DNA from 2 places in the Ruegeria sp. AB8 genome. Region 2 is predicted to be linked to the other one. Evidence: riboswitches for the same ligand, from Rfam matches in the RefSeq annotation. Region 2 holds a riboswitch; the other holds the start of a gene.
The links. Region 2 has a riboswitch for thiamine pyrophosphate ahead of thiD (bifunctional hydroxymethylpyrimidine kinase/phosphomethylpyrimidine kinase). Riboswitches for the same ligand answer to the same signal wherever they lie in the genome.
Positions count from the first base shown of each region.

Region 1: another riboswitch for thiamine pyrophosphate. It lies ahead of thiB (thiamine ABC transporter substrate binding subunit); the one in region 2 lies ahead of thiD (bifunctional hydroxymethylpyrimidine kinase/phosphomethylpyrimidine kinase).

Region 1 covers NZ_JBQGAB010000008.1:174,566-185,849, forward strand. Annotated here, with positions in the region: gene ACR0CG_RS10545 (transporter substrate-binding domain-containing protein) at 1-1,021, shown strand, start outside; gene ACR0CG_RS10550 (thiamine ABC transporter ATP-binding protein) at 1,033-1,725, opposite strand; gene ACR0CG_RS10555 (ABC transporter permease family protein) at 1,712-3,259, opposite strand; gene thiB (thiamine ABC transporter substrate binding subunit) at 3,235-4,215, opposite strand; TPP riboswitch at 4,248-4,352, opposite strand; gene ACR0CG_RS10565 (LysR substrate-binding domain-containing protein) at 4,438-5,328, opposite strand; gene ACR0CG_RS10570 (trimethylamine methyltransferase family protein) at 5,444-6,982, shown strand; gene ACR0CG_RS10575 (GcvT family protein) at 7,044-9,455, shown strand; gene ACR0CG_RS10580 (FAD-dependent oxidoreductase) at 9,452-11,284, shown strand, end outside.
Region 2 covers NZ_JBQGAB010000003.1:242,532-253,815, reverse strand. Annotated here, with positions in the region: gene ACR0CG_RS05125 (phosphate ABC transporter substrate-binding/OmpA family protein) at 1-786, shown strand, start outside; gene radC (RadC family protein) at 806-1,561, opposite strand; gene ACR0CG_RS05115 (ABC transporter permease) at 1,597-2,334, opposite strand; gene ACR0CG_RS05110 (ABC transporter ATP-binding protein) at 2,331-3,059, opposite strand; gene tenA (thiaminase II) at 3,056-3,730, opposite strand; gene ACR0CG_RS05100 (ABC transporter substrate-binding protein) at 3,727-4,662, opposite strand; gene ACR0CG_RS05095 (HesA/MoeB/ThiF family protein) at 4,683-5,648, opposite strand; gene ACR0CG_RS05090 (thiamine phosphate synthase) at 5,645-6,241, opposite strand; gene ACR0CG_RS05085 (thiazole synthase) at 6,238-7,008, opposite strand; gene thiS (sulfur carrier protein ThiS) at 7,011-7,205, opposite strand; gene ACR0CG_RS05075 (FAD-dependent oxidoreductase) at 7,189-8,166, opposite strand; gene thiD (bifunctional hydroxymethylpyrimidine kinase/phosphomethylpyrimidine kinase) at 8,163-8,966, opposite strand; TPP riboswitch at 9,012-9,118, opposite strand; gene dnaJ (molecular chaperone DnaJ) at 9,381-10,526, opposite strand; gene dnaK (molecular chaperone DnaK) at 10,601-11,284, opposite strand, start outside.

The DNA of each region.
Region 1 (11,284 bases), on a different contig from region 2:
GGCCGAAGCGGATCTGATCGTTGGGGTGCGAACGGACGCCCCGCCTTTTTCGTATCTCGCGGTGCGTGATCGCGAAGGACGTTTGACCAGCGATACGCCGCCTCTTGCGTCGGGTGAGGTGTTCACTGGCTACATGGTCAATATCTGCGCCACGGTCCTTGAAGAACTGCAGAAGTCCCGCGATTTCACCGTCGAATGGAAGGCTATCGAGGCGCGGGACCGGTTCACCGACCTGCAAAGCGGCAAAATCAACATTCTCTGCGATCCGGCCACCATTACCCAAGAGCGTTTGTCCTATCCCGGCGTGCTTGTTTCCCCGCCGGTCTATCTGTCTGGTGTCGGAAGGGCGGAGACGACGCGTGACCAGTGGGCTGGTCACTGGCCCTGTATCGGCCCGGTCGCAGGGATCGTGGAAGGCACCACGGCACCGCGTTCTATTAGGCTGATTGCAGAAAAATACGGTTTCGGCGAGACATTCTCGGAAATCGTCAGAATGCATCCGGATGTAGACAAGGTTGTTCTCAGCGACGATGAGAAAAAACGCCTGACCGATTGCCCGGATGCCATGGCTGGGTTGACGTGGGATGTGGGTTCGCTTGCTAAATATGTCAGCGCCGATGCGGCCGATACAGATCCTGACGCTGCCTATGTTGTCCGCAGTTACCCAAACCATGAAAAACTGGCGCAAGCGCTGTGCGACGGGCAAATCTATTACTCGGTTGGCGATCTTGAGATCGTGACGCTGGCATTGAAGTCCTACATTGAAAGAAACCCGGACTGTCAGGCCCGCGCGGACGCTCAGGTCTATTCCGAAGAGCGCTATGGCATTTTCGTCCACTTGTCAGATCAGATGAACAGTTCGGACCAACTCGCCTTGGCGTTTCTGCAGCAGCTCACGATCGAGATCCACAAGGGTCACGATTCAATCCTTGTGCGAAGTTTTTCGGATAATTTTGACCGCAACAAGATTTCACGCTCCTTGGATCTGTTCCTGTGGAATCTGGTCGCCGGGGCCAACTGACGGCGGACGTGTCACCCAAGATAGTCTCGCAGCGCAGGCGGCGGGTTATCAAAAAGTGTGGATGTCTCGGTGACCGGGTGCGCCAGCCCATCCGCCACCAGAACCGAATGACTTGCGATCCGTCTTGCATCCTGTGGATCATGGCTGACCATCATCATTGTCGTTCCGGCCTCGGTCGTCAGGGCAGAGACAAGATCCAGCATTTCCGCCTTGAGCGCCGGTCCCAGAGCGGCAAACGGCTCGTCCAGCAACAGCAAAGGCCGCTGTTGTACCAGCACGCGGGCAAGGGCAACACGGCTTTGTTGACCGCCCGACAATTGTGCCGGTCGCCGGTCCGCCATATCGGGCAAACCAACACGATCCAGCGCGGAATGCACCTGTGCCCGCTCATCGGCTGACAACCGGCCGTTCGGATGCAAACCCAGGGCGATGTTCTGGCCAGCGGTCAGATGAGGAAACAGGTTCCCATCCTGAAACAGCATCGCCAGCGGGCGCTGCCTCGGCGGTAATCCGGTAATATCGCTGCCGCGCCAGTAAATTTGCCCCGCGGCCAGATCGCGAAACCCAGCAATCGCTTCTAAAAGGGTCGACTTTCCCGCACCGGAAGGACCAATGATCGCAACCCGTGATCCGGTTTCGATTTGCAGGTTCGCGCGTAATACGAAATCGCCATTTGAAATCGCACAGCCATCAAGCTTCAGCATGCCAGCGCCCTCCTCGATCCAAAAGCCAGAATGCCCCCATCGAAAACGCCAGCAGCAACAGGGCGCCACCGGCCGCTGCCTCCATCTGATAGGCACCCATCAGGCGGTAAATCTGAAGCGGAAGCGTGGCAATTTGTGCATCGGCAAATAGTGCGATGACCCCCAGATCCCCCATGGAGAGTGCCGCCGCCAGACCCGCGGCAAATCCGATTTGCGGTCGCAGGCGGGGCAGCAGAATGCGTGTCACAAAACTCCATCTGCTCATATTCAGTGACAGTGCCAGACGACCGTATTGCGCAATAATCTCGCGCGTCGATGGAACAAGTATCCTCAGGGCAAAGGGCAACGCCATGACGGCATTCACCAGAGCCGTTACAGGCAGGGCCAGAACAGTAGGGTTGGCAAGTGGGCGAATCAGGATGAACAGCCCGGTGCCGATGACCAGAGGTGACGCCGCCAATCCAAGAATACCGCAGAGTTCAACGATCCCGTATCGCCCGGTTGCAACCGTCATCGCCATCGGCAGGGCCAGAAGCAGCAGAACGACGGTGCTGGCTGCCGCGACCAAAACGGATATCAAGGCCGCCCGGTACACCAGCACCGGTATCTCGAACATTCCCGAAAGTCCGGAGATCACGACCGAGGTCAACGGCAGCAGGAGAAAGGCCGCCGCTGCGCTGATCCAGAAGGCATCAGACACCCGCGTCCCTTCATCCCAGCGTCGGATCGAACGATCCAGCCCGGCGCCAAACCCGTCACCCCTGGAAAACCTGAGCGCTGCCAGGGCCGCCACCGCGGTCAGAACCAGTTGCACCCCGGACAGAAGCGCGGCGCGACCCAAATTGAAATCATAGGTAAAGGCCTGGTAAATAGCGAGTTCTATCGTGGTCGCGCGTGGTCCACCACCCAAAGTCAGGGCAACGGCAAAACTGGTCAGGCAAATGGCAAAAACAACGGCCAGAACACCGGGCAGGATACGCGCCAGCATAGGCATTTCGATCAGCCGGAACATGGCCCATCCGTTGCAACCCAACTGGGCGGCCAATCGAAACCTTTCGGACGGGACCTCCTGCCACCCCTGCAAGATCAGGCGCGTGGCCAAGGGGAGATTGAAAAAGACATGCGCCAGAACCACGCCATGCAGCCCGTAGATGCGGATCGGCGGTAGCCCAAAAACCGCTAGAACGTCTGAAATCCAGCCCGCTCGGCCGAAAACCTGCAGCAAGCCGATGATGGCGACGATGACCGGCAGAATGAACGGCGCCCCCAGCAGCGCGATCAGAACCGCCCGCCCGCGAAAACGCCGCCGGGCCAGCGCGCGGGCGACAGGAACGGCAAGCCCTGCACTGAAAATGGCGGACAACACCGCCTGAACCAGCGTGAACCGAAGGGCTGACCAATCGGCCGGTCCGAACCCACTTGCGGAATCGGCGCGCAGGGCAACTGCGGCGAGCGTACCAAGAATAAGCACGGCAACCAGTGTCGCCGCGCCAATACCCGGCGTCGGATTTACTGGCTGAGCGCGCCCAGCCATTCCGCCAACGCCTCGTCCCGCACAGCTGCCGCCTGATCAGAATCCAGCAGCAAAGATTTTTCCGGTACGGTCAGTGTATCAAACCCTTCGGGCAGGCCCGCCGCAGGCGTTACCGCCGGATACATCCAGTTTGTTGTCGGGATGATCTGCTGGAAGGCATCCGAAACCATGAACTGCAAAAACTGGTCCGCCAGTTCAGGCTGATCGGTTCCGGCCAGTTTTCCGGCTACTTCGACCTGCATATAGTGACCTTCGTCAAATGCGGCCGCCGCCTTGCTTGCATCTTCTTCAGCGATCAGGTGATAGGCAGGTGATGTGGTGTAACTGAGAACCATGTCAGCCTCACCCTCAAGAAACAGTCCATACGCCTCGGACCAGCCCTTGGTGACGGTCACGATATTGTCGGCCAGTCCTGCCCAGATTTCGGGGGCTTCGTCGCCATAGGCGGCTTTGACCCACAGCAACAGGCCTAGCCCTGGCGTGGATGAACGCGGATCCTGAATGATGATTTTGGTATCACCGTCGGCCAGCTCACGGAAACTGGCCGGTGCTGGTGCGTCGGCATTATGGACAAACGCGAAATACCCCCAGTCGTAAGGCGCGAATACGTCATCGTTCCATTCTACGGGCAAAGTGTATTCGGCGCTGACCGAACTGGGCGCAAACAGGCCGGTTTCCTTTGCTGCCGCAATCAGGTTGGTGTCCAGACCCAAGACGACGTCTGCATCCGAGTTTTCACCTTCCAGACGGATGCGCGACAGCAGGGCGGCACCGTCTTCCACACCAACAAGGTTCAGTTCGCAGTCGCAGACCGCTTCGAATGCTTCCTTGACCTGTGGACCCGGACCCCAATCCGAGACGAAGCTGTCATAAGTATAAACGGTCAACTGAGGTTTGTCGGCGGCGATAGCCGAAGTCGCGCTCAGAATTCCCGCAGCAATCAGCAGATGTTTCATGTCATCCTCCATTGCGGCGAGAGGGCAAGGATGGATGAAACCGTCACCTTTCCCTCCGCCGGTTCTAGCCGGTTCAGGTTCAACGGGTTCGCTATGGGCGTCTCAGCGCGGCATTCCGCGCACCCCGAGGTGAGGCCGTGATTAGGGTGATGTCGAAACAATTTCAACCAAATTCGCCCTTCACGCTTCACTGGCATGAAGGATGCCTATCAACTGGCGGGATCAGGGCAGATCAGCCTGCGAGCCCAGGCTTTGAACCTGCAGCCATTCAATCGCGGCTCGCGGCTCGCGTCGCGATCGGCCAGGTCCCGTGCTCTCGACGAAGTAACCATGAGTGGGTGTGATGCTTTCATCAAACAGACGCACGACGCGACCTTCGGCCAGATCCTGATCGATCAAGGGCAGCCAGCCGACAATCGCGCCCTGCCCTTCTGCGGCACCCCGCAGCAGAACATTGGCATCTTCAAAGATCGGACCACGCAAAGGGCCATCGACCGTGACATTCATCGCCCGGAACCAATCGAGCCAACCCCAGTGGTTCCTTTGATGTAACAGGGGAAGCTGCAACAGGTCTTGGGGCTCATTCACCGGGCCGTGCTTCAGGACAAATGCCTCCGACGCTATGGCAACGGGGGCGAGCTCGATCAGCTTGATCGCGGTTTCGGGCATCTCGGCCATTCGTTCCCAGCGGATCACGATGTCGATGTTTGCCCGGTTCAGCGTGCCGGGTTGATAAGAAGGAACCACCTCCAGCTCGATCTCGGGGTGGTCGTCCCAAAAATCACCGATCCGGGGCATCAGCCAGCGGGCAGTGAAAATCGGCCCCGCAGCAAGTCGGACCACCTTGCGGGAGCCGCGGCGAACCGAACGCACCGCGTCATCCAGAATTTCAAATGCCTGAGCCGTTGCTGCCGCCAGACGCCTGCCATCTTCGGTCAACGCGACCTCGCGCCCGGCCCGTTCAAACAGCTTGACGCCCAGCTGCTCTTCCAGCCCTCGATTATGATGGCTGATCGCCGTGGGTGTGACTGACAGTTTCTCAGCCGCAATTCGAAAACTGCCCTGGCGGGCGGCTGCATCGAAGGCGCGAAGGGCGGGAAGAGAGGCGGTCACGAATTTCCCTAATGTAAGTTTTACTCATCAATTGCTGAGAAAATGGCTTTTGTAAACAAGCCCTATGGCTGTGTAGGCTGACTTTGAATGAAGCTGAGCTCATGATAATAGGCCCATGTCTACGCGCCGGCGCGGTCGCAAGGACCGTCTGACACAAGATAACAGCGACGAGGCCAGCCCTGCGGTATGGCCGGGTGTGGTTGGCGGGTGCCTGGAACCGCTGTCCCCGAATGAAGTCGCTCAGACCGAAGAAGCCGCATTACTGCTGCTTGAGACCCTCGGACTAAGTCAACCGACCCCATCCATGGTCGACAAGGTGACGGCAGCGGGCGGGACGCTGGGCGATGACGGACGATTGTTGTTCCCGCGCGCCCTTGTGCGCAAGTCGATCAAGCAGGCAAGGCGGAACTTTGTCCTTTGCGGGCAGGTTCCTGAAAACGATCTGCGGATAGAAGGCACGCGGGTCCATATGTCCACCGGCGGCGCCGCGCCGGGTGTCTTCGACATCGATACGGGCCACTACCGCCCTTCAACCCTGGCCGACCTGTATGATGCCGCCCGACTGGTCGACAGGATGGAGAACATCCATCACTTCAGCCGTCCGGTCGTTGCGCGTGACGTTGACCCTGCTGCGGCAATGGACCTCAACACTGCTTATGCCTGCCTGATGGGCACGTCCAAGCATGTTTCCGTCTCGATTACCGAACCCGAAAACGTCCCGGCCATTGCCCGCCTTTGTTACAGGATCGCAGGTAACGAGGCCGCCTTTCGCGCGCGACCGTTCCTGACTGTCATGGTCTGCCATGTTGTGCCACCCATGCGGTTCGCGGACGAGGCTTGTGAAGTGCTCGAGGCCGCTATTCTTGCGGGTTTTCCGGTGCAATTGATCAGCGCCGGACAGGCCGGGGCCACAAGCCCGGCCACATTGGCCGGGTCACTTGTACAGGCCGTAGCGGAAACGCTCGCCGGATTGGTTTTTGCCCGCCTGGTCGATCCGCAGGTTCGCGCGATTTTTGCACCCAAACCTTTGGTCGCCGACCTGCGCACCGGGTCGATGTCTGGTGGCGGAGGGGAACAGGCGATCCTGATGGCGGGTGCCGCGCAGATGGGGCGGCATTTCAACCTGCCCACTTCGTCCATAGCCGGGATTACCGACGCCAAGACACTGGATTCCCAATACGGGGCCGAGAAATGCCTGGCAGTCGCCATGGCGGCGCATGCGGGATCGAACATTGTCACGCAGGCCGCTGGCAGTCATGCCAGTCTTCTGGGCGTTTCATTGGAAGGCTATGTCAGCGACAACGACCTTTTGGGCAATGTGCTTCGAACAATCCGTGGGATCGAAGTTACGACCGACAACATTGCAGCGCAGGTGATCGCCGATGTGTGTCGGGGTCCGGGTCACTACCTGGGTGAGGTTCATACCTACGACCGAATGAAATCGGACTATTTCTATCCTCATGTTGGCGACAGGCGCACACCGGTTGACTGGCAGGAAGATGGCGCGCGTCCAGTCGGTGAAGTTGCGAAAGCCAAGGCGCGTGAGTTGCTTGCAAATCATTTCCCCTCACACATTCCGGATGCGGTCGATCGCGATGTGCGACAGCAATTCGACATTCGACTGAGCCGCCGCCGGATCGGGAGAGAGCCATGACCGGTCGTACCGCCGGCGCTTTCAGCGCGTTCGAAACAAGAACATTCCATGGGGATGCTGCATGACTCTGCCCCACCATGCGCGCACCATCGTGATAGGCGGAGGCGTCATCGGGTGCTCGGTCGCCTACCATCTGGCCCGTGAGGGTCGCAAAGACATCATCGTGCTCGAACGGTCCAAACTGACCTCGGGCACCACATGGCATGCGGCGGGTCTGGTGCGTCGCTTGCGCCCGTCGGCCACTCTGACAAAGCTGATCAACTATTCGATTGACCTATATGGGGCGCTCGAACGTGAAACCGGGCAAGCGACGGGCTGGGTTCAAACCGGGTCGCTGACGCTGGCCACAAATGATGATCGCCTGATCAACATCAAACGTCAGGTTTCACTGGGCCGTGCGTTCGGGCTTGAGGCCGAAGTGGTCGATGCGGCCCGCGCGCAGGACCTATGGCCTCTGATCAAAGTAGACGACGTCCTGGGGGCAGTCTGGTCACCCGCCGACGGCAGGGTCAACCCATCCGATGTTGCTCTGGCGTTGTCGAAAGGGGCCCGGGCGCGCGGTGTGCAAATATTCGAGGACACCAAGGTAACGGGCCTGCAAAAAAAAGGCGGTCAGATTGCAGCCGTCGAAGTCGGTGACCACCTGATCGAAGCTGAAGAGGTGGTGGTCGCATGTGGACTGTGGTCCCGCGAAGTGGCGGCCATGGCCGGCGCGCACATGCCCCTTTACGCCTGCGAGCACTTCTACATGCTGACCAAGCCGCTGCCCGAAGTGCAGGCGCTTGGGCCGGGCGCACATCTGCCGACACTCAACGATCAGGATGCGTTCCTGTACGCCCGCGACGATGTCGAAGGGCTTCTGGTGGGTTCATTCGAAACCCATGCCAAAGGCCTGCCGCTGGATCGCCTGCCTGCTGATTTCAGCTTCGACCTGCTGGACGAAGACTGGGATCATTTCACGCCAATGATGGAAAACGCGCTGCGACGCATTCCCGCGCTGGAGCGTGCCGAAGTGCGGATGCTGCTGAACGGTCCTGAGAGTTTCACCCTCGACGGCCAATTCATGTTGGGCGAAAGCCCGGATGTTCCTGGCCTGTTTCTCATCGGCGGGATGAACTCCACAGGCATCGCGCTGGCCGGGGGCGCGGGCAAGGCAATGGCCGAGTGGATCATTGCCGGCGAGCCAACGATGGAACTGGCCGAAGCCGATATCCGGCGGTTCAGCCCAGAGATGAACGTACTGGGCGCGCTGGAGGCGCGAATTCCCGAAGTTCTGGGACGCCACTACGACAATCCCTACCCCGGGCGCTCGATGGAGACTGTGCGGGGGCAGCGTCGCTCGCCTGTTCACGAGGGGCTGGTGGCCGCAGGGGCACGTTTTGAATCCCGCGGCGGATGGGAACGTGCAGTGCATTTCGGCGGTGAAGCCACCCACTTGCCGCTGACCTTCAGTGTGCCCACATGGCGCGAGCAGGTCGGCCGCGAAGTGGCCGCCTGCCGCGAGGGTGCCGCCATTCTGGACCAGAGTGCGTTCGGCAAGATCATGATCCAAGGCCCCGATGCCTGCGCCTTTCTGAACCGGCTGTGTGCGGCGCAGATGGATGTTGCCGAGGGTCGGATTGTGTACTCGCAAATCCTGAACAAACGTGGCGGGATCGAGAGCGACGTGACGGTTCAGCGGCACGGCCCGAAAACCTTCCTGATGATCACGGGTGCAAGTGAAGTTGTGCGTAACCTGAAAAGGATGCGTGAAACACGGGGCATGTATCGCGTTGAGTTTACTGATGTAACCAGCGGATATACCATCCTGGGTCTCGCCGGGCAAAGGGCCTGCGATGTTCTTCAAACGACCACAAACACTCCCCTGCCCGATCTCAAGAGATTTCAATTCAGGCCCGCTGAAATCAGCCTCGCGCGTGGCTGGGTCGGGCGCCTGAGCTTTACCGGCGAAGAAGGGTTCGAACTCTATATCCCTGCCGAAATGGCGATGGCCGCGCATGAGGCGCTGGTGAGGGCCGGGGCGACCCATGCTGGTCTCTTTGCTAGTGGTTCTTTGCGGATTGAAAGCGGCTTTCGGGCCTTTGGCCACGAACTGACCCCCGGCACCACACCCGTCGAAGCCGGGCTTGCGGCCTTTTGCGCATTTGGCTCTGGTTTTGTGGGTGAAGATGCGCTGCTCGAGCTGGAAACGAAAAAACGGATCGTTTCGCTGCTGTTTGATGATCCGGCCGCGATACCGATCCACGATGAGCCGATCTATCTGAACGGCCACGTCATCGGGCAGATAACGTCTTCGGCCTGGAGTTATCGGTTCAACCGATCTGTGGCCTTGGCAGTTGTGCACGATATCCAGCGGTCTTTCGAAGAAAAATCCTGGACTGCGGACGGCACGCTGCCTGTTGAAGTTGAAATCGCCTGTGTGCGGCTTTCGGCGCAGGCCACTTTGAAACCCGCGAAGGAAGCATTTTCGTGACGGACGTGACGCGCACCACCCGTGTCGCCATCATTGGCGGCGGTATCATGGGGGTCGCTGCGCAGTTTCAGCTGGCCGAAAACGGCTGGACAGATACGATTCTGTTCGAGAAAGCGGAATTGACAAGTGGCTCGACCTGGCACGCCGCGGGGCAGATCGCTCACGCCGTGAGCAGCCGTATCGCGGGATGGACCAACAAGACCTCGATCGCAACCTACAAGCAGGTTGAAAAAGAAACGGGCCAAAGCATCGGCTGGCATGAAGTCGGCGGTTTTCGCATTGCCACCACCGATGATGAGGTTGACTGGATGAAATCCATCATGGGTGTGGGCAAGATGCTCGATCTGCCGATGGAACTGGTCGGGCCGGATGAGGTTGCAAAAGGCAATCCGTTTTACAAGGTCGACAACGTCAAGGCGGCAGTCCGGACGTTCGAAGACGGACATATCGACCCGTCCGGCGTGACCCAGGCGCTGGCAGCGGCATCCCGCACGCGTGGGGCCAAAATTGACCGCCGCAATCAGGTTCTGGGCGCAAGCCGACGAGGGGACATTTGGCTGCTGCGCACGGAAAATGGTGAAGTACTGGCCGAACACGTGGTGATCGCCGCAGGCAGCTATGCCAATCAGGTTGGAGAGTGGTTTGGTTTGAAAATCCCCTCGGTCTCGTGCCTGCATCACTATCTGGTCACTGATGCCGTGCCTGAATTCGAAAACCGCCCGGAACTGCCGGTTATGCGCGACAACGCCTTTGGCGGGTATATCAGACAGGAACAGAAGTCCGGCCTGATCGGAATATACGAAGGCCATGTTTGCCCAACCGTCTGGACAATGCCGCAGGGTGCGCCCTGGAAGGCCGAAAATGAACTGTTCGAGGCCGATTTCGACTCGATTGGCGACTTCCTGATGATCGCCTTTGAAAGAATGCCTGTCCTTGCTGATCTGGGCATCAAGCGAGTTGTTCGGGGTGCAATCACACACACACCCGACGGGGGGATGCTGGTTGGGCCCTCGGGTGCGCCGAATGTCTGGCTGTCCTGTGGGTCGTCTATCGGCCTCGCGTGGGGCGGCGGTGCGGGCAAGGTGCTGGCCGACTGGATGGTTCACGGCGAAACGCAGATCAACACAAGGTCGATGGACCCGCGCCGTTACGGCGATTTTGCCAGTGACACCTTTATCCTCGAACGCACCAAAGATGAATTCATGCGCCGCCATGACACGCCCTGCCCTGGCAAGCAGTTCACGTCCCTTCGCCCGATCAAGCGACATCCGCTGTATGATCGGTTGGCCGCCAAAGGCGCGGTTTTCGGCGAGATCGCAGGGTGGGAACGCCCACGGTATTTTGGCATGCCGGGTGAAGTCGAGCAGATAGGCTGGGGGCACCAGCCATGGCACACCAACGCGATGGCCGAGGCGCAAGCAACCCGTGCGTCTGCTGGCGTAATTGATCTATGCGCATTTGCTCAGTTCGAAATTACCGGCCCGGATGCCTGCAATCTGCTGGGCAGGTTGTCTGCAAACACAATCCCCTCCCGCGACGGAGGCATAAGCCTGAACCACCTGTTAACGCCCAATGGACGGTTCGAAACCGAGATGACGATCTGGCGCATTGCCCGGGATCGGTATTTCACAGGCTCCGCAATAGCCCGCGCCAAACCGGACTTTGATTGGATCCGATCGCACATTCGGCCAGGCGAGGACGTGCGGATGATCAACCGAACTTCGAACTGGGGGATGCTGGCCCTGTCCGGTCCGAACTCGCGCAAAATCCTGCGTGAACTTACCGACGTGGATCTGTCGACTGCCGCCTTCCCCTGGTTGTCGGGGCAG
Region 2 (11,284 bases):
GCGCCGTCCGACACGGTCCTGCGGCATGGGCGCAGCAACGACTTGGTTCACGCAGTGGCCGAGGATCCGTTTGCCATCGGAATCGCCAGCCGGGCCGAAGCTGACAAGGTTCGCGCGCTGCCGCTTGCCGGGGGCTGCGGCCACGCGCTGACGGCGACCCGGCAATCGATCAAGACCGAGGATTATCCGCTAACCTCACCTATGTTCCTGTACCTGCCGTCATACCGCCTGCCCCGGATCGCACGACAGTTTCTGGCCTATACCCAAAGCCCGGAAGCTCAGATGGCGATACGGCAGGCCGGTTTCGTGGATCAGGCACCCGAGACCATGCGCATCGGATTGCAGGGGGACCGCCTCGCCAACGCCATCGCAAACGGCGGGGACGAAGTTGGCCTGGACAGCTTGAAACAGATGATCGAAACGCTGCGCCCGATGTCACGCCTGTCGCTGTCTTTCCGGTTCGAGGCCGGGTCTTCGCGCCCGGATGCCCAGTCCCGCGCGAACATCCTGCACTTGGCGCAGGCGCTTGAGGCCGGGGCCTACGAGGCCCGAAAGCTGACCTTCGTGGGATTCAGCGATGGTGACGGGCCAGCGGCGGGGAACGCCCGCATTGCGCTATTGCGGGCCAAAACAGTGCGCAACGCGGTTCTGGCCGCTGTTGAGACCGCGATACCCGACAGTGTCGAGATCTCGGTCGAAGGGTTCGGCGAAGCCATGCCCATGGCCTGCGACGACACCGAATGGGGCCGCAAGATCAACCGCCGGGTCGAAGTCTGGATCAAGTGACTTCGAATCCCACCGACAGCTACAGATAGCCTTGCGACTGGAAACTCAGCTCTGTCGATTTTCCGATGATAAGGTGATCGTGCAGCACCAGGCCAAGCGCGGTGCAGGCATCTTGAATGCGATTGGTCATGTCGATGTCGGATTGTGATGGTGTGGGGTCACCCGAGGGGTGGTTGTGCACCAGAATCAAAGCCGAGGCATTCAGTTCCAGCGCCCTTTTCGCCACCTCGCGCGGGTAGACGGGAACATGGTCCACCGTGCCCTTGGCCTGTTCCTCATCCGCGATGAGGACGTTCTTGCGATCAAGGTAGAACACGCGAAACTGCTCGGTCTCGCGATGGGCCATGGTGGTGTGGCAATAATCCAGCAATGCGTCCCAGCCTGAAATCACATGCCGTTGCATCACCCGTGCGCGAGCCATGCGATGGGCGCAGGCTTCCAGAATCTTCAGATCCGTGATCACGCTTTCGCCGACACCCTTGATCTGTCGTAACCTTTCTTCGGGCGCGGTCAGCACCCGGTTGAAGTCGCCTAGTTCGTCCATCAGGGCCCGGGCCAGAGGCTTTACGTCTTGCCGGGGGATCGAGCGGAACAGGACCAGCTCCAGCAGCTCATAATCAGGCATCGCTGCAGAACCGCCAGACATGAACCGTTCGCGCAGCCTTTTGCGATGGTCCTTGATATAAGACGGCAACCGGCCTGCCGGCAGCGGCTGCACCGGGGCTTCGTCGTTCTCAAAAAGCATCGGGGCTTCGGCAAAGGCGTCCTTGGTCATACGCGCAGACTGGCGCAGAATTGCTTTCCGAAACGTTAACGCACCTCACCCGCCATGCGCGCCGTGGCGCGGTGCACGACCATGTGCAGCAGGATCGAAAATACACCCAGCGTCAGCATGGCCGCGAACATCAGGTCCGTCTTCGCCCGGCCGTTGGCCAGCAGCATCAGGTTCCCCAGACCCCCGGAGGAACCACCGACCCATTCTCCGATCACGGCCCCGATGGGTGCGTAGACCGCCGCCAGCCGCATCCCCGAAGCCAGCGAGGGCAACGCGGCTGGTATTCGGATATGCCACAAAACCGCGCGCGGACTGGCCTGCATGGTGCGTGCAAGGTCCAGATATCCGGCCGTAGAGCGCATCAATCCGTCAAAAAAGGATGACGTGACCGGAAAATAGATGATCAGCATGGCCATTGCCACTTTCGACCAAAGATCAAACCCCAGCCAAAGCGTCAAAAGCGGTGCCAGGGCAAAAACCGGCAGGGCTTGCGTGAACACCAGCAAGGGTCGCACCAGGATCCGGGTCATGCGCGAACTGGCCAGCGAGACGGCTGTGACAACGCCCAAGGTTACACCAGAAACGAAGCCGGTCAGTACCTCGACCGCCGTTACCCATGTGTCTTTTGCGATGATCCACCGGTTGTCCCACCATGTTTCGGCGACAATGGCCGGGCCGGGCAAGATGAATTTCGGCCAGCCCGTGAAGGAGACGATGCCCTGCCAGACGACAAGGCCAAAAAGCGCGGCCGCAAGCGGAGACAGGTATTTCATGCTGCCTCCTGTCTCAGCAGGCGCAACAATGCGCCCTGCGTGGCCAACGAGTCCGGGTCGTCCACTTTGCGGGGGGCCGGAGCCCTGGGCGGCTGGCATTTGGTCAGCCCGTGCCGGGTCATGACAATAATGGTTTGCCCCAGCCGGGCGGCTTCGGCCGGATCGTGGGTGACCAGCAAAACGGTGCGGCCCCGCAACACCTCGGCCGCGAGATCCTGCATATCGGCGCGGGTCCGGGCATCGAGGGCCGAAAACGGCTCGTCCAGCAATACGAAAGGGCGGTCCTCCATCAAAGTTCGGGCAAGGGCCACGCGCTGGCGCTGACCGCCCGACAGTTCCGACGGTTTCGTGGTCAGGTGATCCCAAAGGCGCATCCGTTTGATCAGACGGTCGCGCCGGTTCAGATCGGCCTTTTCCCCCCGCAACTGTGCGCCCAGCGTGATATTCCGGGCAACACTTGCCCAAGGCAGCAACAGATCGTCCTGCGCCATGTACGCGACACGTTCTGGCACCGGCAAGCCATCGTCGGCCGTGATTTGCCCCGAGAACTCCGCCCCGGTCTGCAATCCCGCGATCAGGCGCAGGATGGTGGTTTTACCGACGCCGGAACCGCCCAGAAGACAGGTCCATTCCCCTGCCGCCAGTGTAAGCGAAAGCGGCGCGAACAGGGTCGCGCCGCCGATTGTGGCCTGTCCGCTGATGGTCAGCGCGGGGGCAGACATCATGGCGTCATGCCCATCTGCCAGAAACTGACTTCAAGTTCGGTCGAAGTGCGGAACGTCCGGCTCAGGCGGTCCCAGCGCGGGGAGGCTTCAAAATCGTGCCCAATGCGCCGTGTTAGAGCCTGATCAAGCAATTGTCCAACCGCCTTGCATGCAGCCTGATAGTCTTCGCTGGCATAGGCGTTGATCCAGTCCCGATAGGTTTCGGACGTGGCCTCGGTTGCCAGACGCCCGCCAATCTCGCCATAGCCCATGACGCAAGGCGCAAGCGCTGCCAGCAAGTCCAGCAAGTCACCGCTGTAGCCTGCCTCGAGCACAAAGCGCGTATAGGCCAGGTTCTCGGCACGCTCGGGCGTTGCAAACAGGTCCCGCTGTGAAATGCCCGCAGCCTCGCAGACACCGATATGCAGTTTCATCTCTTCGCTGATCAGACCGTTCACTGTGCGCGAGGCGGCCAGCATCTCTTCGTGGGTTTCCGATTTCACCACCGCAAGCGCCCAGGCACGGGCAAAATGGATCAGAAACACATAGTCCTGCCGCAGATAATGAAGAAACGCTGCGCGCGGAAGCGTTCCGTCCTTCAACCCTTCGACAAAGGCGTGGCGGGTATAATCCCGCCACGGCCCCTGCGCCGCATCGCGCATCAGCGCGAAGGCCTTGCCATATTCATTCATTGCGCAGTCACGTCGATGGCGATGGCGCTGACCGGGTTGATGCTGTCGATCATGCCGCTGTCTTTCAGAAAAGCCTCGAACCGGGTGTACCGCCCGGCATCGAACCCGGCCGGGCGCAGGGCAAAACGCGGTAGCGTGTCGACCCAGGCACGGGCGTTCAGCTCATCCTGCAGCTCGGGCGAGGTTGCTGCGAAGATTTCCCAGCTTTTTTCGGGGTTGTTGACGATGAACTGTGTTGCCTTTTCCGTCGCGGCCAGAAAACGGGCGATCTTATCGGTATCCATTGTGTCCGGGTTCGCGACATAGATCAGTTCGTCATAGGACGGCACGCCCTCTTCCTCGATATAGAAGCAGGTGCCGGGATGGTCTTCGATGTCCATCTGGTTCAGCTCGAAATTGCGGTAGGCGCCGATCACCGCATCTACCTGCCCCGACATCAGCGACGGTGAAAGCGAGAAGTTGACGTTGATCATTTCGACATCGGCCAGCGCGACGTCATATTTGCCCAGAACGGTGCCCAGAACTGCCTCTTCCACGCCAGCGACAGAAAAGCCGATTTTCTTGCCCTTCAGGTCCGCCGGGGTTTTGACCGGGCCATCTTCCAACACCAGAAGGCAGTTGAGCGGGGTCGCAACAAGTGTGCCGACGCGTTTCAGGGGCAGACCCTCGTGGATCTGCAGATGCAGTTGCGGCTGGTAGGACACAGCCAGATCGGCCTGCCCCGCAGCAACCAGACGCGGCGGTGCGGACGGGTCAGCAGGCGGGATGATTTCAACTTCAAGCCCCTGTTCGGCGAAATAGCCGTTTTCCTGCGCCACGATAATGGGGCCGTGATCGGGGTTGATGAACCAGTCCAGCAAAATGGTCATCTTGTCGTCAGCCCAGGCCGGTGCAGCGGCCAGCAGCGATAAGGCTGTGATCAGTTTCTTCATATCTCGCGTTTCCTTCCTGTTCACGAGGTTGAGGCCGCGACGAGGACAATCTCGCCCGGCCAATCCGATTGAATCCGTTCGGCTGCGCGCCACGCCCGTAGACCAGTGGCGCAGCAAAGGGCCAATCTTTTTGCTTGTTTAGGCTCTAATCCGGACAATTCGACTGGCGTTAGTCGTTCTGCGCCGGGGTGTATCGGGACCAGCGCTTCATCCGTGCCGCGAAGCTCGATGATCCGGTCTTCGGCCGTGAGTTGGCTGGCAGACAGGAAGCGGAAACAACTTGCGGGTTCTGGCGCATCATCGAAACGGAAACTGTTGCTGCGCAGGGTGCGGGCATCAAAGTTCACCATTTGGCCCAGCGGCGATGGTTGCAGGCCCAGGATCACGCTCAGCGCCATTTGCGCCTGCGTCGCGCCGATCACACCGACAACCGGACCCAAAACACCTGCTGAGGCGCAGCTGGCACCACTGTCGGGCGCGTCTGGAAACAGCGCACGTAAGGACGGCGCGCCGCCGCAAAAACCGCCCACATAACCTGACAACCCGAGCACCGAGGCACTGATCAGCGGCTTTCCCTGTGCCAGACAGCTGTCCGACAGGACATAACTGGCCGCATAACTATCCGCACAATCCAGGACCACATCCGACCGCGACACCAGATTTGCCGCGTTTTCGCATGTCAGGGCCTGACTTTGTCTGGTGACTTCAAGCTTGGAGTTGAGGTCGCGACAGCGCCGCGCCGCAACTTCAGCCTTTGGCAGGCCGACATCCCGTTCCGTGAAAAGCGTTTGCCGGTGCAGGTTCGACAGATCAACGACATCGCCATCAACAACCATGATGTGACCCACCCCTGCCCCGGCCAACAGCGGCAGAACCGGCGCGGCCAACCCTCCGGCCCCGACGACAAGTACTCGTGCAGCGGACAGGCCCGCCTGCCCTTCGGGCCCCACTTCGGGCAGGATCATCTGGCGAGCGTAACGGTTCATCGCGTGATGCCGATCCATTCGCGCACCCGCACTTCGGGGTCAGGGTTCAGCGTGATGTCGGTCACTGCCGCGACAATATCGGCCCCGGCCTCGAACACGCCAGGCGCGCGCTCGACGGTCATTCCACCAATGCCGACCAATGGGATACGCCCCACCCGCGCCTTCCATTCGGTCACGCGGGGCAGACCTTGCTGCCGCCACTTCATCTTTTTCAGGATGGTCGGATAGACAGGTCCGAGCGCCACATAGTCGGGGTCCATCGACAGAACCCGCTCAAGCTCATCATCGTCATGGGTAGATACGCCCAGTTTCAGGCCTGCCCGACGGATGGCATGCAGATCGGCATCATCCAGATCCTCCTGCCCCAGGTGGACCCAGTCGCAGTCCGCCTCTATTGCCTGCTGCCAATGGTCGTTCACGACCAACTGAGCGCCATGGGTGCGGCACAGTTCGAGCGAGATCATAATCTGGGCGCGCACCGCAACGTCCGATTGGCCCTTGATCCGCAACTGCACCAGTTTGACGCCCAGAGGCAGCATCCTCTGCAGCCAGTCGGAATGATCGAAGATCGGATAGAACCGGTCCAAAGTCATGACAGAAATGCCTTTCCGATCACGGGGGTTGAGGGTTCAGCCATGTCGCGTGCCTCGATCGGGTCGGCCTTATGGGCCAATTGGCCGGCCTGAACCGCCAATGCCATTGCACGCGCCATCCCCACCGGATCACCGGCACGGGCCACCGCCGTGTTCAGAAGAACAGCATCATAGCCCAGCTCCATCGCATGCGCGGCGTGGCTTGGACGGCCGATACCGGCATCAATGACAAGCGGTACATCGGGAAACGCAGCGCGCAGCGCCCGCAACGCGTATTCGTTGCTCAGACCGCGCCCGGACCCGATGGGCGCGCCCCACGGCATCAGAACCTCGCAACCCGCCTGCAACAGGCGTTCGCCGACGATCAGATCGTCCGTTGTGTAGGGAAAGACCTGAAATCCATCTTCCGTCAGGACGCGGGCGGCTTCGACCAGTTGGAACACATCAGGTTGCAGGCTGTCGGTATGACCGATCAGTTCCAGCTTGATCCAATTGGTCTGAAAAACCTCGCGCGCCATCTGGGCGGTTGTCACGGCCTCTTTCACCGTGTGGCATCCGGCGGTGTTGGGCAGGACAATGACACCCAGGTCGCGGATCATCCGCCAAAAGCTCTGCCCGGCCCCACCCGCGCCTTCACGGCGCAGGGATACCGTGGCAACACCGGCCCCGCTGAGGCGAAACGCTTGTTCCAGAATGGCCGGACTGGGATACTGCGCCGTGCCCAGCATCAGCGGGTTAGGCAGTTCTGTGCCGTAAAAGGTCTTCATCGTCAGCCCCCCTGCATCGGGGCGACAACTTCGACCCGGTCACCATCTTCGAGTTTTCGGGCCAGTCGAAGGCTTTTAGGGACGAACTGTTCATTCACAGCAGTGGCGACGCAGCCCGAGAATCCACATTCCGCCAGCAAATCTGACAGGGTTTCTGCGCGGCTTTCGCGCGCCTCGCCATTAAGCACGATCTTCATCGACCATCTCCGAATGTTTGTTTTCCAGCGCCAGATCGGCGACACCCTGTGCCAACGCGGGCGCAAGCAGGTAGCCATGGCGATACAGGCCATTGGCATAGATCGTTCGACCCAACCGGCGGATGCGAGGCAGGTTGTCGGGAAAAGCGGGGCGAAGATCGACACCGACTTCCAGGATCTCAGCCTCACCAAAGGCCGGGTTCAGCGCATAAGCCGCGCTGAGAAGCTCCAGCATCGAGCGGGCGGTAATCCGGCCGCTGTCCTCGGATTCGATCATCGTTGCGCCCAGCATGTAGACCCCGTCACCCCGCGGGACGACATAAAGCGGCATGCGCGGGTGCAGCAGTCGCACAGGGCGAGAGAGCGTGACATCCGGGCAGCGGATCACCAGCATCTCGCCTTTGACGCCACGCAGATCATGCAAGATCTCGCGCGCGTGCAACCCCCGGCAATCGATCGCATTCTCCAACCGGGAAGGGGCCAGTTTACGGTGAAAGAGCACACCTCTGTCCCTGAGGTGGCTGTAGAGGTCCCGCAACGCTTGCCGGGGATCAAGATGGGCCTCTGCCCGGAAGAAGAGACCGTTACCGAAATTGCTTATTTCAGGCTCTAAATCAGTGATTTTCGCACTTCCGACTTCTGAATACCCATCCGTTCGGCGTGCAAAGCGGCGCAAATCCGGCAGGTCGCGCGAATGCGCAACAACCAGCGTTCCGCAACGATGCACCCGCGTTCTGGCGGCCCACCAGTCAATCGCTGCTTGTCCAAGCCGCAGAACCGGCTCCTCGGCATTTTCGTATTCACACCAGGGGGCAAGCATGCCACCCGCCCACCAGGAACAGCCATGTGGACCCGGCGCACCTGCCGGGTCGAATATCTGCACGTCAGCGCCGCGCGATACCAACTCGGCTGCAACAGTCAGACCGGCTACTCCGGCACCTATGACCGACCAGACGGTCATGCGGGCCAAAGCTGATGAAAATGATGAACTGGCCCATGCCCGCGACCAATGTCCAGATCATCGGACCGGGCTATCGCGCCTTGCAGATAGCTGTGCGCATCTGCAACGGCCGTCATCAGCGTTTTTCCCAGCGCCAGGCCGGCAGCAATTGACGCGGACAATGTACAACCGGTGCCATGCGTATTTCTGGTTTTCCGGCGCGGTGCCGTGAACTCTGCCACCAAGCCCGAAGCGTCGATCAAGAGATCACGGCAAATGTCGCCGGATCCATGCCCGCCCTTCATCAGAACGGAATCTGCGCCCATGTTACACAAGGCAAGCCCCTGTTTTACCATCTGATCCGGCGTCTCCGCAGCCGGGCAATCCAGAAGGCGTCCGGCCTCGGGCAAGTTCGGCGTCAATAGCGTGGCTATGGGCACGAGCACCGCCCGCAATGTCGCAACCGCGTCTTCTGTCAGCAAGGCATCGCCGGATTTGGCGATCATCACAGGATCCAGAACGATGGAACCACGGAACCCTGCAAGGCTGTCTGCAACACATCGGATGATCTCCGGCGTCGCCAACATGCCAATCTTGACGGCGCCCACGCTCAGATCAGACAGAACGGCATCGATCTGTGCGGCGACAGTATTCAGCGGGATCCCGTGAACGGCGGTAACGGCCCGTGTGTTTTGCGCGGTCACGGCGGTGATCACGCTGGCACCATAAACCCCCAAGGCAGACATTGCCTTGATGTCAGCCTGAATTCCGGCCCCACCGCCACTGTCCGAGCCTGCAATTGTCAGCGCAATAGGCGTCATATCGTTACTCCATCAAAATTGGGCAACGCGCGCATGGAAAACGTCTGACAATCTGAGACCGTTCCCTACGCCGGTATTGCCCGGATCAGGTTCGATGGGTTAGCGCATTAACGCCTCTCAGCCCTTCGATCAGGGCACCCCAACGGTTGACCGGACAATCACAGGCACATCGGAAAAACACAAGACTGAATTTGATCTGTATTATGGCCACCCTGACACCTTGGGTAAGGCCAAAAGTATTTGCGAGGCTCTGCCTCGCGCTCCGGGATATTTGGGGCCAGATGAACAAGGGATCTTTCCTTCATCTGGCCAAAAATATCCCGGGGGAGGCGCCCAAAGGGCGGCGGGGGCAGCGCCCCCTGCAACAAAAAAGCCGCCCGAAACCGGGCGGCTTTGGTCGGGAAAGCGGTTCCCTTAGCTTTTCATGCCATCCCAGAAGGACTTGACCGACGAGAAAAAGCTTTTTGATTCCGGGTGGTTGTCCTCTCCCAGATCGTCAAACTCACGCAGCAGTTCTTTCTGGCGACTGGTCAGGTTGACCGGTGTTTCCACAGCCAGTTCGATGAACATGTCACCCACGCCACCGCCACGCAGGGCGGGCATTCCCTTGCCACGCAAACGCATCTGGCGGCCCGACTGGCTGCCTGCCGGGATCTGCACCCGGCCACGACCGCCGTCGATGGTGGGCACTTCGATCGAACCGCCCAGCGCGGCCTTGGCCATGCTGACCGGCACGCGACAATAGAGGTTTATGCTGTCGCGCTCAAACAGCTTGTGATCGGACACTTCGACAAAGATATACAGATCGCCCGGGGGGCCACCACGCATTCCGGCCTCACCCTCACCCGCCAGACGGATGCGAGTTCCGGTTTCGACACCGGCTGGAATGTTGACGGACAGCGCCCGTTCTTTTTCCACGCGACCCGCGCCGCCGCAGGATTTGCAGGGTTTCTTGATGATCTGACCCAATCCCGAACAGGTCGGACAGGTGCGTTCAACGGTGAAAAAGCCCTGTTGCGCGCGGACCTTGCCCATACCCGAACAGGTCGGGCAGGTCGTCGGTTCTACGCCGCTTTCAGCGCCCGACCCATCACAGGCCGAACAGGCCACGGCAGCGGGCACGTTGATAGTCTTTTGCAGACCCGCAAACGCCTCTTCCAGCGAGACGCGCAGGTTGTAACGCAGGTCAGAACCGCGTGCGGCACGACGGCCACCGCCGCCGCGCTGGCCACCCATGAAATCGCCGAACAGGTCGTCGAACACGTCCGAAAACGCGCTGGAGAAGTCGCCCTGACCAAAGCCGCCGCCGGGTCGTCCGCCGCCACCCATGCCGTTTTCAAACGCGGCATGGCCAAAGCGGTCATAGGCGGCCTTGCGTTCTGAATCTTTCAGAACGTCATAGGCTTCGTTCGCTTCCTTGAACTGCGCCTCGGCTTCCGGGTTGTCCTTGTTGCGGTCGGGATGCAACTCTTTGGCTTTCCTGCGAAAACCTTTCTTGATCTCGTCCGCCGATGCACCCTTGGACACGCCGAGTACATCGTAATAGTCGCGTTTTGACATCAGTGTTTCCTTCTGCCTCAACGTAAACGGGCCGGCCCGGTATCCGGACCGGCCCGAATTGGCCCGGTTACCCGTTAGTTACGCTTGTCGTCGTCCAGATCTTCGAACTCGGCGTCGACAATATCGTCATCACCCGGAGCGGCGTCCGCGGCTGCCGGTTCATCCTCGGCCTCTTCGGACTGCGCCTTGTAGATGGCCTCGCCCAGTTTCATGGCCGCTTCGGTGACGTTCTGGATACCCGACTTGATTTTGTCGGCATTTTCGGTTTCCAGTTCGTCCTTCAACGCAGCAATCGCCAGTTCGATAGCTTCGATGGTGGTCGGGTCGACCTTGTCGGAGTGCTCTTCCATCGACTTCTCGGTCGAGTGGATGAGGCTTTCCGCCTGGTTCTTGGCGTCGACCAGTTCACGGCGTTCCTTGTCGGCTTCCGCGTTCTCTTCGGCGTCCTTGACCATCTTCTCGATGTCCTCGTCGGACAGACCGCCCGAGGCCTGGATGGTGATCTTCTGTTCCTTGCCGGTGCCTTTGTCCTTGGCCGAAACCGAGACAATGCCGTTGGCGTCGATGTCGAAGGTCACCTCGATCTGAGGCATGCCGCGCGGTGCTGGCGGGATGTCTTCGAGGTTGAACTGACCCAGGATCTTGTTGTCCGAAGCCATCTCACGCTCACCCTGGAACACGCGGATGGTTACGGCGTTCTGGTTGTCCTCGGCCGTCGAGAAGACCTGAGACTTCTTGGTCGGGATCGTGGTGTTGCG